2 regions of the Pseudomonas phenolilytica genome follow, and region 2 is predicted to be linked to the other one. Evidence: predicted binding sites of a transcription regulator. Region 2 holds the regulator's gene; the other holds the start of a gene.
The links. Region 2 encodes sigma-54, which starts transcription at its own class of promoters, with help from an activator protein. Its sites were predicted from a motif close to ANTGGCATNNANNTTGCTNT; they were not measured.
Positions count from the first base shown of each region.

Region 1: fliD (flagellar filament capping protein FliD) is a predicted target of sigma-54. The motif match lies at 7,623-7,642, and genes of this name have one in related genera.

Region 1 is NZ_CP058908.1:1,185,728-1,194,544, reverse strand. Features, by position in the region: gene HU825_RS05730 (winged helix-turn-helix domain-containing protein) at 83-922, shown strand; gene HU825_RS05725 (hypothetical protein) at 919-1,401, shown strand; gene HU825_RS05720 (OmpA family protein) at 1,431-2,351, opposite strand; gene motA (flagellar motor stator protein MotA) at 2,348-3,220, opposite strand; gene HU825_RS05710 (FliA/WhiG family RNA polymerase sigma factor) at 3,228-3,959, opposite strand; gene HU825_RS05705 (flagellar basal body-associated FliL family protein) at 3,969-4,433, opposite strand; gene HU825_RS05700 (flagellar hook-length control protein FliK) at 4,470-5,636, opposite strand; gene HU825_RS05695 (hypothetical protein) at 5,633-5,956, opposite strand; gene fliS (flagellar export chaperone FliS) at 5,940-6,335, opposite strand; gene fliD (flagellar filament capping protein FliD) at 6,332-7,597, opposite strand; gene HU825_RS05680 (flagella synthesis protein FlgN) at 7,868-8,308, opposite strand; gene flgM (flagellar biosynthesis anti-sigma factor FlgM) at 8,305-8,580, opposite strand; gene HU825_RS05670 (flagellar FliJ family protein) at 8,680-8,817, opposite strand, start outside.
Region 2 is NZ_CP058908.1:1,916,119-1,924,935, forward strand. Features, by position in the region: gene pmbA (metalloprotease PmbA) at 1-1,054, shown strand, start outside; gene HU825_RS09160 (HPr family phosphocarrier protein) at 1,134-1,406, opposite strand; gene rapZ (RNase adapter RapZ) at 1,420-2,277, opposite strand; gene ptsN (PTS IIA-like nitrogen regulatory protein PtsN) at 2,278-2,742, opposite strand; gene hpf (ribosome hibernation-promoting factor, HPF/YfiA family) at 2,751-3,059, opposite strand; gene HU825_RS09180 (RNA polymerase factor sigma-54) at 3,134-4,639, opposite strand; gene lptB (LPS export ABC transporter ATP-binding protein) at 4,792-5,517, opposite strand; gene lptA (lipopolysaccharide transport periplasmic protein LptA) at 5,517-6,062, opposite strand; gene lptC (LPS export ABC transporter periplasmic protein LptC) at 6,049-6,621, opposite strand; gene kdsC (3-deoxy-manno-octulosonate-8-phosphatase KdsC) at 6,630-7,154, opposite strand; gene HU825_RS09205 (KpsF/GutQ family sugar-phosphate isomerase) at 7,154-8,128, opposite strand; gene HU825_RS09210 (ATP-binding cassette domain-containing protein) at 8,388-8,817, shown strand, end outside.

The DNA.
Region 1 (8,817 bases), 730 kb from region 2:
ATTCAAAAAAACGGCGCCAAGATACTGCCGATCTGTTCTCATCAGTATGTTGATCTCAATCACAGCTCGCCGACCAGGCATCATGACTTCATCTCTGACGCATTCGGCCACCGATGCCACTGCCTGTACGCTGCTGAAAACCGGGCGCGACACCTGTACGGCGCGCTTCGACAGTGCGCTGTACCAGCTGGTGCAGCATCATCCTGACCGCGCCGAGAAGATCGACCTGGGCTTCTCCGGCAGCCGCGTGCTGGAACGCCTGCTGCAGACGCCGGGTGAGGTGGTTTCTCGCGAAGAGCTGTTGCGCCATGCCTGGGAGAATCGAGTGGTTGGCCAAGGCAGCCTGAACCAGCAGATCTATACCCTGCGTCAGCTGCTGTTCGATTCGAGCAACCAGATCATTCAGACGCTGCCGCGACGCGGCTATCTGTTCAATCCGCATTTTCTGGCGACCAATCCGGCAACCACGGTCAAACCGGTCGAGGCCGAGCAGTCGCCAGACGCAACCCGCGCACCGGCACCGGTACCGGTACCAGCGGCCCCGCATCGGCCTCGTTTCGGCTTATCGCCCCTGCTGGCCGGTACTGCGCTGCTGCTGGCGCTCGCGGTCGCCGTCCTGGGTTATCGCTTCCTGCTAACGCCGAAAGGACTGTTCACCCACCGGGTAGGTATCGGCGTCCTGGAGGTTCTGTACATCGACAAGAGCCAGCACCTGCTGGATGCGCTGGTCATGGATACGCGCAAAGTGGTGGAAGCGATCGCCGCAATGAACGTCAGGCCCACGCAGCTGATCGTCAACATGTCACCAGGCTTCTATGAAATTCGCTGTGTGCATGCGAACGGCCAGACCAACTGGCTGAAAGTGCACAAAAGCCGACTGAACGAGATTCCCGCGCAACAGCTGCAAGGATGTCTGCAATGAATATGGGTAACAGAGCCGGCGTCATCGGCACACGCCTGCTGCAGGTGATGGTGCCTTCGGCGCTGGCGCTCTGGGCGCTGGTGGCGATGGGCGCTACCAGCAGCCTCGCGCCACGTCTGGAGGGCCGCTACAGCTCGGCCGGCCAGGTGCTGCTGAGCAATGGCGAGGTGGTCCACGTCACCCAGAGCCTGGTCTTCAATGACGGGCGTTTCTACGCCATGACCCGCAACGCTCCTGCCGTGGTCGAAGCGTCCGGACGGATCGAAACCGACCTGCTGGGTCAGCCGCGACTGGTGGTCGAGGAAGGGCAGATCAACGGATTCGAAGCGCACAGCCCGCTCGACGACGAGCTGGTCTTCAACCTGTTCTACGGCAAGCACAAAGGTGCACGGATCACCCTCGAGAAGATCGGCGCCTGCCTCTATGGTGTGGAAACCCAGCAGGTCTACTGCGCTGATCACGCCAGCGCCCGGCTCTGAAGCAGCTGCCGGCCATTGCCGGCAGCCGATCACAGCACCTTGTCGGCCGGCTCACTGAAGCGCGCGCCGCTTTCCGAGAAATTCACCCGCCCATAGCTGTCGCCGAACAGTTCCTTGTACAGCGCTTCCGCCGAATCGGTCAGCAGGAGGATTTCCACCCGCCGATTGGCGCCGTTGAGCGGGTCTTGCGGGTGCAGTGGCATGACATCGGCCTGGGCGGTCACCTGCAGCACCGCCCGCGCCGGCAAGCCGGACGCGACCAGCGCGTTGCGCGCGCGCAGAGCGCGGTCGCCGGAGAGATTCCAGTTGTCGTAGCCGCTCTGCTGGCGATAGGGCGTGGCGTCGGTATGGCCGCTGATGATCAGCTTGTTCTGCACCTTGGCCAGCACGCCGGCAAGCACATCGAGCAACTTGCGAAAATGCGGATCGAGGATTGCGCTGCCACGCTGGAACATGAAGCGCTGCTGGTCGTCCTTGATCAGGATGCGCAGCCCCTGCGGCACCACATCGACCTCGATGTTGGCGAGCGCATCGACCTCGCTGGCGACGTTCTTCATCAGCTCGGCGAGCTGCTGCAGTTCGGCGGTGGAACCGTAACGGCGGCTGCCTTCGTCGGCCTGCTGCGGCTTGTCCGCTGGCGCGGGCTCGGCCTGCGGCGCGCGGATCGGCACGCCGTCCAGCTCCAGCGGCGAACGGCTGGTGCCGTCGAAGATGCCGGCGCCGCCGTCGACCAGCGGATTGCTTTCCTGCTCGCCGTAGGCCGGGTTGCTCATCTGCATCTGCGGCTGGATGATCCACAGCACCATGAACAGCGCCATCATCGCCAGGGTGAAGTCGGCGAATGCCACCTTCCAGGCGCCGCCATGCTCGTCGCCGTGGCCCTTCTTGCTGCGGCGCCGGACGATGATCTCGTGCTCTTCGCCGCCCTTGCCCTTGCCTCGGCTCTTCATGCCGCGTCCCTTTCTTCCTCGTACTGGTTGACCCAGACCTCGAGTTGGCGGAAGGCGGGTTTGACGTCCTGCTCGATCAGCTTGCGTCCGGCGTCGACCGCCAGCAGCGTCGGCTTGCCGGCCAGATGCGCCACCAGCGTGGTGCGCACACACTCAAGCGCGGACAGCTCGGTCTTGACGCGCTGGCCCATGGCGTTGGACAGCGGCTCCATCAGGCAGTAGCAGAAGAAGATGCCGAGGAAGGTGCCGACCAGCGCCGCGGCGACATGCGAGCCGATCTCCGCGACACTGCCGCCGATGCTGCCCATGGTGATGATGATGCCCATGATCGCCGCCAGGATGCCGAAGCCCGGCATCGCCTCGCCGATCTTGAACAGCGAGCGCGACGGCTGCAGCAGCGCGTTCTCCATGGCCTCCAGTTCCTGCTCGAGGAAGCCCTCCAGCTCGTGGGCGCTGATCTTGCCCATGGCCATCAGCCGGAAGTTGTCGGCGATGAAGGCCATCAGGTTCTTCTCCTTGAGGATCAGCGGATAGCGGGCGAACAGGTCGCTCTCTTCCGGTTCCTCGATGTGCGAATCGAGCACCTTGAGGCCGCCGACGTCGACCATTTCCAGCAGCTCGTAGAGCAGCATCAGCAGCTGGCGCTGGAATTCCTCGCCGCGCCGCTCGTAGATGAACACGCCACGCATCTGCGAGAGCATCTCCACCAGCACTTCCTTGGGATTGCCCACCACCAGGCTGCCGATGGCCGCACCGAGGATGATCACCACTTCCGCCGGCTGCCAGAGCACTCGCATGTCGCCGTTAGCCATGGCATAACCGCCCAGCACACAGCCGACGATGATCAACGCACCTATTACTTTCTGCATGACGTCTCTAGTTTCTCTCGGTTAGGAAGCGACAGGCCTTGCCGATCGCCTGCTTGCTCAGCTGACAGACCCTGGCATCGCTGACTTCCAGCACCAGGGCGATTTCCTTCAGGCTCAGCTCATGCTGGTAATAGAGCGTGAGCACCAGGCGCTCGCGCTCGTCCAGCTGGCTCAGCGCCTGTTCCAGCAGCCGTTCCTTCAGCAGACGCTCCTCGAACAGCTCGGCAGCGTCGGGAAAATGCTCGTGACCGCTCTGCAGCAGCGCATCCAGGCTCTCGATGGCCTCGGACGAGTCGGCCCAGAGGAAGTCCTGGTAGTCCTTGTCCTCAAGACCGGTGAAGGCCTTGATCTCCTCCTCCGTCGGCGGATGTCCCAACTGGCGCCCCAGCTCGCGGATGGCGTCGCGCACCTTGTGCGCCTGCTGGCGCACCTGACGCGGCCGCCAGTCCTGCCGGCGCAACTCGTCGAGAATCGCCCCGCGAATGCGCAGCGCGGCGAAGCGCCCGAACTGCTCGTCCGGCTCGCCGTAGCGGCGCAGTCCCTCGAGCAGACCCATCATGCCGATCTGCTCCATGTCCTCGCGGTCGAGCACCTGATTGGCCTGCAGCGACAGCTGCCGGACGATGCGCTTGACCAGCGGCAGGTACTGCATCAACCAGCGTTGCTCGGCACCCGGGGCGAACAGCACCGGAGCGCTCGGCGCGACGCTGTAGTGATCGACGGGACAGGTGGCGCTCATGGCGGGGCCTTACTGCACGATCAGCTTGTTGACCAGCACGTGCTTGAACGGCGCCGCGGCGTTCTTGCTGGCGAAATCAGCGAACAGCGCCGTCTCCAGCCGTGCCTGCAGCTCGCCGATCTGCAAGCCGCGCAACTCGGCGAACGGCAGGCCGGAGAGGTAGGCGACCACCGAGTTGCGCACCAGCGGCTCCACCTGGGCGAAGTTGACCGGCTCGTCCTCGCTGGCTTCGGCCTGCAGCGCCAGGTCGAGCACGAAGTAATGCTCGCGCCCTTCGTCGCGCACGCTGACGATCACCTTCGGCACCGGGAAGAACTCGTAGGCCACCGGCTCGGCCGGCTCAGCCACCGACGCCTCGGTCGACGCCAGCGCGCCCGCGGCTGGCTTGAACAGCCAGTAGCTGATGCCCACGCCCGCGGCGAGGGTCAGAACATTCAGCAGCAGCATCAGCAACACCAGACGGGACGTCTTCATAAAGCACTCACAATCGGAAAGTTACGGTTGAGCCGGTCATACGGTGACCAGCACATCGGCGGCCCGCTCACGGCCGCGCGCCTGCGTGGCCGGCTGCTGCGCATTGGCCGCCGGCAGCGGCTGGTCCTCGGCCAGTGGTGCACGCGGCTGGCCGCGGCCCTGCTGGCCCTGACCGTCCGCGCCGACCTGCACGTTGACCTGTACGAAGTTCTGCCCCACCAGTTCCTGGCGCAGGCGGTCGCTGGTCTGCTGCAGCAAGCGGGCAACATCGGCGTGCGCGGCGCTCAGCTGGACATTCAGCCGACCAGACTCGTGGCTGAGGTGGATCTCCAGCGCGCCCAGCTCCGGCGGATCGAGGCGGATGGTGGCGCTCTGGATCTTCTGCTGCAGCTGCAGCTCGACGTTGTCACGCAGGGCCTGCAGCATCTGCTCGCCCCAGCGTGCCTGCGGCGTCTGCAGCTTGAGCAGGCGTTCGCTGCCGAGCTGCGGTGACTGTGCCGGCCGCTCGCCGGCAGTGCTGGCCGGCTCGCCACGCGCGGCATCATCGACGCCGAGCAGCGCATCGACCGGGTCAGCTACCCGTTGCGCCACCTCGGCGCCAGCCTCCAACAGCGGCGCCGCGGAAGGCGCAGGCTGCGGCTCGGCGCCGGCTCGCGACGGAGGCAGACGCGTTTCGACGACGGTCGGCGCAGCGTCCACCCCACGCCGCACCGGCGGCTCGGTCGGCGGTAGCGTCGCGGCCGATACCGGCAGCGGGTCGGTCGTGGTCGGGGGCGGTGCCGCCGTGGCGGCCAAGGCGATCGCGACTGTCGCCACCGGCGCCGCCGGCTGGCCGGCGTCGCGCGCCTGCACCTGCGTCTGCTGCTGCCCGAGCATGCCCAGCAGCCATTGCTCGGCAGTCAACTCCAGGGAAGTTTCCTCGGTGGCGGAAGCGGCTTCGCGCGCGGGCAGCCCTGACGTGGCTTCATCCGTCGTTGCCACCGGCAGCGCGCCGAACGGCAACGCCGGCAGGTCCACGGGTGGCAGCTGCTCGGCATCGGCGGCGCGTGCCATCTGCGCGCCAAAGACCCCGGGCTGTTCGCCAGTTGCCGCGTGGCCATCCAGCACCGGCGCTGCGGCCGCTACCACCATGGCGCCGATTGGCTGCGCGGCACGCGGCGCCGGCTGGCCGGGCGTCTGCGGGGCGGACATCGACTGAATCATCGAGCCTCTCCGGTGTGGAACAGCTCGACGCGCTGATAGGCCGCCAGTCCTTCGGCGTACTCCAGGTGGTTCACCAGCAGCTGGCGTAGGCGTTCGCACTCCTCGGCGCAGGCGACCCGCGCCTGGTCGTGCAGCTGCTTGAGCGCTGCGCGGGCGGCGAGGGTGGCCGGGTCAAGCTGCTCGCTCTCGGCCAACGCGCGCAGGCATTGGGCGATGGCAGCGTCCACCGTGGCGATCGCCTGCCAGTCCCCGCGCTGCAGGGCCTGATCCAGCTGCGCGTGCAGCTGCTGCAGGCGCTGGGCATCACTTGCGAGCGGCACTGACGCCCTCCCAGCCTTCGCGCAGGATGCCGAGCAGATTGGTCACTTCATCCAGCCCTTCCAGCGACAGCGTCACGCTGACATCGGAGAGGCGGTAGATGCAGTACTCGTAGAGTCGCGCCAGGCCCTGCACCACCTCGCCGCCGTTCTCTTCGTCGAGCGCGCCGTTGAGGCCGTTGAGGATGTTCATGCATTTTTCCAGCGACGCACCCTTCTGCTGGTAGCGCTTGTGCTCGATGTGGCCGCGGGCGCGGGCCAGCTCGTCGAGCAGTCCGTCCATCAGCACCAGCACCAGCTCGTAGGGGGACGCGGCGGCCGCACGGGCCTCCAGGTCCACCGCGCGGTAGCTGTCGTAACTGTCGTTGGGGAGATAGGTCATCCGAACATTCCTGAGGTCTGCTCCATCGACTGCATGGTCTGCATCATCGTGGTGAACTGCTTGAGGTAGCGGGAGTAGTAGCTGTCGTAGCGCTGCTGCAGCTTGTCGAACTGGTCGTCGATGCGGCGCAGGTTCAGGTCCAGCGTCTCCATGCGGTTCTTCAGCATGCCGTTGGCGCTGCTGGTGAAGCTGGCGACGGTCTTGTCGATGCTGTCGAGCATCTGGTCCTTGCCGGTGAACAGCGCCTCGAAGGCCTCCGGCTTGGCGGCGACGGCAGCCTCGAAGCGGGTGGCGTCGAGGGTCAGCTTGCCGTTGCGGTCGGAACTGATGCCGAAGTCGATCAGGCTGACGCCGCCGAAATCGGTACGCAGCAGGGCGTTCAAGCGACCCTCGATGGAGCGCACACTGGCATCGCCGGCCAGCGGGCCGCGCTCGCTGCTTTCGCTGCCGCTGGCGGTAAGGCCGTCGAGGCTGCTCATCAGGGTGTTGAAGGCGTCGATGAAGCTCTGCGCCTGGGCCTTGGTCGCCGATTTGTCCTGGCCGACGGTCAGGGTCAGCGCGGCATCGCTGGCGTTGTGCACCTTGCTGACGGTGAGGCTGACGCCGTCGATGACGTTGTCGAAGGTATTGCTGGCGCTGGTCAGCTCGATGCCGCCGCTGCCGAAACTGCCACCCATGCGGATGCGCGCATCCTGTGCGGTGGACAGCGTGGTGCTGGTGGCGCCACCGGTCAGCCCGAAGGTGAAGGCGTTGGCCGCGCCGCTCTCTTCACCGGTGAGCACCAGGTTGACCTGGCCGTTGCTGCGCACCAGCGTCGCCTGCACGCCGAGGCCGGCGTCGTTGACGGCCTTGGCCGCCTCGTCGAGCGTCGCGTAGCTGCTCAGGTCGAAGGTCTGTGCATTCAGGGTCAGGGTGCCGCTGAGGCTGCCCTCGGTCAGGCCCTGCACGGCGACCTGCTGCTTGCTGGCCAGCTGCTCGACGTAGAACTGGTAGCTGCCGGGCTGCGCGGTAGTGCCGACGGTGGCCGTGGCGTAGCCGTCCTGACTGTAGGACGCGCTGTTGACCAGCATGCTCGAGGTGCTGCTGTTGAGTTTGGTCAGTGCCGACTTGAACGTGGTCAGCGAGGTGCGCAGCTTGCTCAGCGCGTCACGCTGGGTCTTGTAGTTCGCCTCGTTGCGGTTGAGCCGGTCCAGCGAGGACTGCACCTCGTAGGTGGCCAACTGCGTCGACATCTGCTTTACGTAATTCGAATCCATCGCCATTGCCGATCCCCTTCCCCAAATCTATTGAGCAAATTGAGTGCCAAGTCTCAAAGCATTGATTTACAAAGACTTTCGCTTGGCGCATGCAGAAAAAACGCTTCCGCCCGGGCAGTGGATGCGGAAACGGGGAAACGCCGTTTCCGCCCGCATCGACGACGGAACATCTCTTTACAAGGGCGGCGCAGGAAGGGGGTTACTTAAGCGGGCGCGATCACGGCCGCGCCGTGCTGGCGCTGGCGACGTGATGGATTCAGACAGGGCCGGCGGCGCTCAGTACGCCTGAGGGCTGTACAGGTGGGTCGGCTGCTGGCTGGCGAGCAGCTGTTCGAGGATCTCGTGGTGCATCGCCAATAGTTTGCCGTTGCGCTCGTTGAGCTGCTGACATTCGGCCGCCAGCCGGCCGAGCTGCTGCCAGAACTGCTGCAGCACCGCGCGGCGCACCTCGGGGTAGCTTTCCAGCAGGCGCTGCATGCCGGCGCCATCGTCGCTCAGGCGGAAGGCGGCGAGTATCTTGCCGCGGCGCTGGGCACGTCCGCCGAGGTTGTCGACGTGGCGACTGATCTGGCGATTGATCCGCTCGATCTCAACGCTGTCGCGTTCGAGCAGGAAGCTGTAAAGCGCCTGCATCAGGTCGCGCAGGGCGAGGTAGTCACCACAGTCCTGCTGCAGGTCGGCGTCGACGATCTGCAGCAGCCTGTCGCGCTGGCTCACGCATCGTTCCCGCGGTGGTAGGCGAGCATGCTGCTGGCCAGCTCGGCCGGGTCGCTGGACAGCTCACCGCGCTGCAGGGCCTGCTTGAGTGCGGCGACGCGCTCCAGATCGACCTCCGGCATGGCGCGCAGGGCTTCGTGCATCTGCTCCAGCGGCAGGCTCTCGGCCTGGCGGGCCGCAGGCGGCGCGACGGGCGCGGGTGCCGCCTGGCGGGCGGTGGCGGTTTCGCCGGGGACGCTGAGGGCGGGCTTGAAGTGCCGGCTGATTTCCATGATTTCTTTCCAACTCGGTGGTTACAGCCAATCAGGCGACCGCCCTGGCGCAAAACTTAAACGCGATTTTCACACAGTCGCCGCCAGCGCGGCAGTCGCTCATCCCGCCTGGTTGCGCCACCAGGCCTGCGCCGCCAGCCCGTCCTGGATCTTCTGCTCCTGCTGCGCGAGCTGCTGTTGCCATTGCTGCATCTTGTTGTCGATCACCTGCGCCACCACCTTCTCGCTACGCATGGC
Region 2 (8,817 bases):
GCGGCATGCGTCCGAGGACGAGTTTGCCGGACTTGCCGACGCTGCGCTGATGGCGCGCGAGCTTCCGGACCTGGACCTGTTCCATCCCTGGTCGGTTTCCCCTGAACAGGCGATCGAAACGGCGCTGCGCTGCGAAGAGGCGGCGTTCGCAGTCGATCCGCGCATCCGCAATGCTGACGGTACCAGCGTCAATACCCATCAGGGGTGCCGTGCCTACGGCAACAGCAACGGCTTCATCGGCAGCTACTGCAGCACGCGCCACAGCCTGAGTTGCGTGATGATTGCCGAGCATGCTGGGCAGATGCAGCGCGACTACTACTACGATGTCAGCCGTCGCGCCGATACATTGGCCGATCCGCTGAACATCGGGCGCCGTGCCGCGGAGCGTGCGGTCAGACGCCTGGGCGCGCGGCCGGTGCCAACTTGCGAGGTGCCGGTGCTATTTTCGGCCGATCTGGCGACCGGACTGTTCGGTCACTTTCTCGCCGCGATCTCCGGCAGCAATCTCTACCGCAAGGCGTCCTATTTGGAGAACGCCCTGGGGCAGACGCTTTTCCCCGAGTGGCTGAGCCTGGACGAGCGGCCGCACCTTGCGCAGGCGCTGGGCAGTGCGTCCTATGATGGCGATGGCCTGGCGACCTATGCCAAGCCCTTCGTGGAAAACGGTCAGCTGATTTCCTATGTGCTGGGAACCTATTCCGGACGCAAGCTGGGTCTGCCGAGCACCGCCAACGCGGGCGGCGTGCATAACCTGTTCGTCAGCCACGGCGAGGAAGACCAGGCCGCGCTGCTGCGGCGGATGGGGCGTGGCCTGCTGGTGACCGAGCTGATGGGGCAGGGGCTGAATCTGGTGACCGGTGATTATTCGCGTGGTGCCGGTGGCTACTGGGTGGAGAACGGCGAAATCCAGTTCCCGGTACAGGAGGTCACCATCGCCGGCAACCTGCGCGACATGTTCCGCCAGATCGTTGCCGTCGGCTGTGATACCGAGACTCGCAGCAATATCCGTACGGGCTCGGTGCTGATCGAGCGGATGACGGTCGCAGGGAAATAAACAGGGTGCCACGGTTGCCCTGACGAATGAGGGGGCGGAACGGCGAGTAGGAATAATCCTGCTCGCCGGGGCGCAAGGCCTATTCGCCTTCCTCGAAATAATCTTCGATCAGTGCGACCAGTGCGCCCAGGGCTGCCTCGTCTTCCTCGCCCTCGGTCTGTAGATGCAGGGCAGTGCCCTTGCTGGCAGCCAGCATCATGACCGCCATGATGTTCTTGCCATCTACCAGGGTGTCGGGGCAGCGTCCGACGCGAATGCTGCATGGATAACGGTTGGCTACGCCGACGAACTTGGCGGCCGCGCGGGCGTGCAGGCCGAGCTTGTTGATGATGGTGACGTCGCGGGCGGGCATGGGGTTGTTCGTCCTAGGCTAGGTCGCGGTGGCGAACCTGCAGATTCTTCAAAGGCGCCTTGAGCGCCTGGCCCAGGCGTTCGGCCAGGTAAACGGAACGGTGATGGCCGCCGGTGCAGCCGATGGCGACCGTGACGTAGGCGCGATTGCTGGCAGCGAAACGGGGCAGCCACTTGCTCAAGTAGCCGTGAATATCCTGGAACATCTCGTCAACATCCGGCTGCGCGGACAGGTAGTCGATGACCGGCTGATCGAGACCGGAATAGTCACGCAGCTCGGCCTTCCAGTAAGGGTTCGGCAGGCAGCGCACGTCGAACACCAGATCCGCATCTACCGGCATACCACGCTTGAAACCGAACGACTCGATGAGAAAGGCGGTGCCGGGCTCGGGTTGGTTGAGCAGGCGCAGTTTGAGCGTGTCGCGCAGCTGATAGAGATTCAGGTGCGTAGTGTCGATCTTGAGGTCGGCGTGGTCGATGATCGATGCAAGCAGCAACTCCTCATCGCGGATCGCCTCAGCTAGCGAGCGCTTGTCGTTGGTCAGCGGGTGGCGCCGACGGGTCTCCGAGAAACGCTTGAGCAGGGTTTCGTCATCGGCATCGAGGTAAATCACGTCGCAGTGGATATGTCGGGAGCGTACTTCGTCGAGCAGTTCGGGGAAGCGCTTGAGCTGACTCGGCAAGTTGCGTGCATCGATGGACACGGCGACCTGCGGCTGCAGCAGCTCGGTGTGAAGCAGGGCGCGTTCGGCCAGCTCCGGTAGCAGGCCGGCCGGGAGGTTGTCGATACAGTAGAAGCCGTTGTCCTCCAGCACGTCGAGGGCGGTGCTTTTTCCCGATCCGGAGCGGCCGCTGACGATGATCAGGCGCATCTACTGGCCGTTTTGCACATCGACCACAACCTGATAAAGGTCGTCGTTGGTGGGGGCCTGGCGCAGGCGTTGGCGGACGTCTTCGCGGTCGAGCATGCTGGCAATCTGGCGCAGCAGTTCGAGATGTTCATCCGTCGCCGCTTGCGGTACCAGCAAAACGAACAACAGATCGACCGGCGCACCATCGATGGCGTCGAAGTCCACCGGTGCCTCCAGGCGCAGCACAGCGCTGAGCGGCGAATTGCAGCCCGCCATGCGGCAGTGCGGAATGGCGATGCCATTGCCGAAACCGGTGGAACCGAGTTTTTCGCGGGCGATCAGGCTTTCGAAGATCGCCTGAGCATCGAGGTCGGGCAGGTCCTGCGCGATCACCTTGGCGATCTGCTCGAGGACGCGTTTCTTGCTGCCGCCTGGGACGTTCACCAGGGAACGCCCAGGGGTCAGGATGGATTCCAGTCGGATCATGATGCGAGTCAGCGAGCCACTACGCCCTGGGTGTGGTCGAGCTGCTTTTCCTTGTGCTTGATCAGCTGGCGATCGAGCTTGTCGACCAGCAGATCGATGGCGGCATACATATCTTCGTGCTCGGCATTGGCCACCACTTCGCGGCCGGCGATGTGCAGCGTGCCCTCGGCCTTCTGCTTGAGCTTTTCGACCTGCAGGATCACCTGGATGCTGATGATGCGATCGAAGTGGCGGGACAGCCGCTCGAATTTCTCCTCGACATAGCTACGCAGGGCGTCAGTCACTTCCAGATGAAGACCGCTGATGTTGATTTGCATACTGCTTCTCCTAATTGCCTGCTGCGAAGGTGGCCGGTACAGAACCTGCCGCCGAAACATTCAACCTGGCCGCACTATAGCCGCTTGCGCTCGCTTGAGGGAGCGATACCAAGCGATTCACGGTATTTGGCGATGGTACGACGGGCAACCTGGATGCCCTGTGCCTCCAGTAAACCAGCGATCTTACTGTCGCTCAATGGCTTTTTGGGGTTTTCCGCAGCGACCAACTTCTTGATGATCGCGCGGATAGCGGTGGAGGAGCACTCGCCGCCTTCGGCCGTACTGACGTGGCTGGAGAAGAAGTATTTCAGCTCATAAATACCCCGTGGCGTGTGCATGTATTTCTGCGTGGTCACGCGCGAGATGGTCGATTCGTGCATGCCTACCGCCTCGGCGATGTCGTGTAGCACAAGGGGCTTCATCGCTTCGTCGCCGTGTTCGAGAAAGCCACGCTGATGCTCGACGATCTGCGTGGCGACCTTCATCAGCGTCTCGTTGCGGCTCAGCAGGCTCTTGATGAACCAGCGCGCTTCCTGCAGCTGGTTGCGCATGAAGGTGTTGTCGGCGCTGGAGTCGGCGCGCTTGACGAAGCCGGCGTATTGCGCGTTGACCCGCAGGCGCGGCATGGCGTCCTGGTTCAACTCCACCAGCCAGCGATCGTTGTGCTTGCGCACAATCACATCTGGCACCACATATTCTGGCTCGCTGGCCTCGATTTGCGAGCCGGGGCGCGGGTTGAGGCTCTGTACCAGCTCGATCACCTGGCGTAGCTCATCTTCCTTGAGCTTCATCCTGCGCATCAGCAGGCTGTAGTCGCGATTACCCAGAACATCCAGGTAATCGCTCACCAGTTGCTTGGCCTGCTCCAGCCAGGCGGTCTGTTCGGGCAGCTGGCGCAGTTGCAGCAGCAGGCATTCGCTCAGGTTGCGGGCGCCGATGCCGGCGGGTTCGAACTGCTGGATACGGTGGAGCACCACTTCAATCTCGTCGAGTTCGACCTCGAGCTCGGGGTCCAGCGACTCGAGCACCTCTTCCAGGCTTTCTTCCAGATAGCCTTGGTCATTGATGCAGTCGATGAGGGTCGTGGCGATCAGGCGGTCGGTATCGCTCATTGGCGCCAGGTTGAGTTGCCAGAGCAGGTGGCTTTGCAGGCTGACGCCGCTTGAGGTGCGGGTGGTGAAATCCCAATCGTCATCGTCACTGCTCGGCAGGCTGCTGGCGCTGGTCTGGTAGATGTCTTCCCAGGCCGTGTCGACGGGCAGTTCGCTAGGAATGCGCTCGCCCCAGTCGCCTTCTTCCAGGTGGTCGGCGTTATGTGCGGGTTCTTCGTAACGATTGTCGCTGCTTGTCTGGCTGGCAGAGGAGCCTTCGCCGTTCTGGTCGGCGGCTTCGGCCATGGGATCGGCGTGGCTGAAGTCATCGCCGTCCTCCTCGCGCTCGAGCATCGGGTTGGAATCCAGGGCTTCCTGGATTTCCTGCTGCAGATCCAGCGTAGAAAGCTGCAGCAGTCGTATGGCTTGTTGCAGCTGCGGCGTCATCGTCAGCTGCTGGCCCATCTTCAGGACTAGCGATGGTTTCATGGCAGAGGACTTCGAACCTTATGTGCCGGCGCAACCGCGCCTATTCCCAATAGGCGCCAGGCGCCGAATGAAAGCAAATTATATGCCTGCCAGCGAAGCCTTTGCCTAGGCCAGAACTGTTGGATTACGCAAAAAACCGACGTGCCGACCGCTCACAGGCGGAACTCGTGGCCCAGGTAGACTTCTTTGACCAACTGATTGGCCAGGATGGTTTCGGCGTCGCCCTCGGCTATCAGCTGGCCGTCGTTGACGATGTAGGCCGTTTCGCAGATATCCAGTGTTTCGCGAACATTATGGTCGGTGATCAGAACGCCGATACCTTTGGCCTTGAGGTGTTGGATGATCTGCTTGATATCGCCCACGGAGATCGGATCGACGCCAGCGAAAGGTTCGTCCAGCAGGATGAACTTGGGCGCTGTGGCCAGGGCGCGGGCGATTTCTACCCGGCGTCGTTCGCCGCCGGACAGGCTCATGCCAAGGCTGTCGCGAATATGACTGATGTGAAACTCCTGCAACAGCGCTTCGAGCGCCTGTTGTCGACCGGCGCGATCGAGGTCCTTGCGCGTCTCCAGGATCGCCATGATGTTGTCCGCCACCGAGAGTTTACGGAAGATCGACGCTTCCTGTGGCAGGTAGCCGATACCGGCGCGGGCGCGGCCATGCATCGGCAGGTGGGTGACGTCCTGCTGGTCGATCAGCACGCGCCCCTGATCGGCGCCCACGAGACCGACGATCATGTAGAAGCAGGTAGTCTTGCCGGCACCATTGGGGCCGAGCAGGCCGACGATCTGCCCGCTCTCGATCGACAGGCTGACGTCGCGCACGACCTGGCGACTCTTGTAGCTCTTGGCGAGGTGCTGCGCTTTGAGAACGGCCATTACTGCGCCTGCTCCGCCGGCTGCTCTTTCTTGCGTGGCTGGATGACCATGTCGATGCGCGGCTGCGGCGTGGTCACCGCGGTATTGGTGGCACGCCCGGCGTTGACGATCTGCCGCTGGGTGTCATAGACGATCTTCTCGCCCTCGAAGGTATTGCCTTCCTGCACCACTTTGGCTTGGTCGATCAGCACGATGCGCTCGTTCGCTGCGAAGTACTGGATGGTCAGGCCGTAAGCCTTGACGATCTCTTTGTCTACTGCCGGCTTCTGCTCGTAATAGGCAGGCTTGCCGATGGAGGTGAAGACCTCGACATCGCCATTGCCGTCCTGGGTAATAGTTACGGTGTCACCGGTGATCTTCATCGTGCCCTGGGTGATCACCACGTCGCCGCGATAGACCGCGACGCCCTGCTGGTCGTCCAGTTCGGCCGTGTCGGCCTGAACGCGGATCGGCTGGTTGCGATCTTCTGGCAGTGCCGAGGCAGTGGTACCAAGCAACAATGCGCTCAAACCGAGCAGGAGGGGGAGGGTCTTAACGCAGCTCATGCTTGCCTCTTACATTGGACAGCAGGTGCATCCTGCCATCATCCAGATACGCTTTCATTCCCGTGGCCGTCGTGACGCCGTTGGCGGCCTCGATTCTAACGGCTTGCCGGGTTTCGGCATAATCCTTCTCCGGCCACACCGTCATCCGGCTGGTGGTGAGAATGGTGGGGCGGCCCTTGGCGTCGGTACGCTCGACGCGCACCTGGTCGATCAGTTCGACTTCGCTGCCGCCAGCGGCAACTTCGCCGCGCTCGCTGCGAACATGCCAGGGCAGTTCGGTGCCGCGGTAGGCATACAGGTCGGGGCGTGTCAGCAGGCTGACATCGTTGGCTTTGAGGTGCTCCATCTTGTCCGCGGTCAGCTCATAGTGGCGCTTGCCATCCGGTTGGAACTGTACGGTGCGGGCGTTGAGCACGTAGAAATCGATCGGCGATTCCGCCGGGGCGGCCGCTGCCGGCTGCTGCATGAAGCTCTCCGGGCGGATGTTCCAGTAGCCGACCGCCACCAGTAGGGCGGCAATCAGCATCAGCAGGGCGGGAAAGCGCAGTTTGCGAAGCATCGGAACCTCTACAGGTAGGCCGATTGAGCGGCCGCCAGGTTGCCCTGGGCGTGCAGAATCAGCTCGCAGAATTCGCGGGCCGCACCCTCGCCGCCGCGCGCTCGGGTGACGCCGTGGGCATGCTGGCGCACGAAGGCATCGGCGCTGGCCACGGCCATGCCCAGGCCGACCCGGCGGATAACCGGCAGGTCGGGCAGATCGTCGCCCAGATAGGCGACTTCAGCGTAGCTCAGTCCCAGTTCGTCCAGCAGCTCGTCGAGCACCACCAGCTTGTCCTCGCGCCCCTGATAGAGATGCTGGATGCCGAGGTTCTGAGCGCGGCGCTCGACCACGGGAGTCTTGCGGCCACTGATGATGGCGGTGCGCACGCCGGAATTGATCAGCATCTTGATGCCGTGGCCGTCCAGTGTGTTGAACGTCTTGAATTCGCTGCCGTCAGTGAGAAAGTACAGGCGGCCGTCGGTCAGTACGCCATCGACGTCGAAGATCGCCAGGCGGATGTCGCGAGCGCGCTGCAGCAGATCCTGGTGCATCACATCACTCCCGCACGTAGCAGGTCGTGCATGTTCAGCGCGCCGATCGGCAGCCCTGTGGCGTCGATCACCACCAGCGAGTTGATCTTGTGATCCTCCATGATCTTCAGCGCTTCGGCAGCCAGCATGTCGGCATTGGCTGTCTTGCCGCGGGCCGTCATGACATCGTCGATGAGTGACTGGCGCACGTCGATCCCCTTGTCGAGGGTGCGGCGCAGGTCGCCGTCGGTGAAGATTCCCGCGAGGCGTCCATCGTGCTCCACCACAACGGTCATGCCCAGCCCTTTGCGAGTCATTTCCAGCAGGGCGTCGCGCAGCGAGGTGCCGCGCTGGACTTTGGGCAGACGCTCGCCGGTGTGCATCACGTGCTCGACCTTGAGCAGCAGGCGGCGGCCGAGTGCGCCTCCCGGATGTGAAAATGCGAAATCCTCGGCGGTGAAGCCGCGCGCTTCGAGCAGCGCGATGGCAAGTGCGTCGCCGAGTACCAGGCTGACGGTGGTCGAGGACGTGGGGGCAAGATTGAGCGGGCAGGCTTCCACGGCCACGCTGGCGTCGAGATTGACTGCCGCGGCCTTGGCCAGTATTGACTCGGGATTGCCGGTCATGCTGATCAGATTGAGCCCAAGGCGTTTGATCAGTGGCAGTAGGGTGACGATCTCGCTGGTGGTGCCGGAGTTGGACAGCGCCAGTACTACGTCGTCGCGGGTGATCATGCCCATGTCGCCGTGGCTGGCTTCGGCCGGGTGCACGAAGAATGCCGGGGTGCCGGTGCTCGCCAGAGTCGCGGCGATCTTGCGGCCGATGTGACCGGACTTGCCCATGCCCACGACTACCACGCGTCCCTTACAGGCAAGGATCAGCTCGCAGGCATGCACGAAGCGTTCGTCGATGCGGCTGCGAAGCTGTTCGACGGCTTCGGTTTCCAGCTGGATGGTGCGTTGCGCGGTGTCTATCAGTTGGCTGCTCTGACTCATCGTGGGCGAGGTCGGTCGATTAAAAGGGCGGGATTATAGCGCCAATCGAGCGCGCGCTGATGAGAAAAATGCCCATGCACAGATCGCGATTGCAGCGTCGGAGGGTGGGCAAAGTCTGCGCTGACATCTCCGGAAACTCCGGTCGGTTGGGTCGCTGTGAGGGCGGTGCTATAGTGCGCCGCCGAAAACGGTCATGGCAGAAAGTATCCCGCAGCGGTCGGGAGCCGTCTGTTTCGCAGACTGCATGCAAGGAGACCAGATGAGCGCCTGCAATGACTTCGCCGTCGAGCTGAAGGGAGTGACCTTCATGCGTGGTGAGCGAAGTATCTTCGACAACATCGATATTGCCATTCCTCGCGGCAAGGTCACTGCGATCATGGGGCCGTCCGGCTGCGGCAAGACGACCCTGCTGCGCCTGATAGCCGCCCAGCTGATGCCGCATCGTGGCGAGATCTGGGTGGCCGGCAACAACCTGCCGAGTCTTTCGCGTAGCGAACTGTTCGACATGCGCAAGCAGATGGGCGTGCTGTTCCAGAGCGGTGCGTTGTTCACCGATCTCGATGTGTTCGAGAACGTCGCGTTCCCGCTGCGGGTGCACACCCGGCTGCCGGAGGAGATGATCCGCGATATCGTGCTGATGAAGTTGCAGGCGGTTGGCCTGCGCGGCGCCGTCGAGCTGATGCCCGACG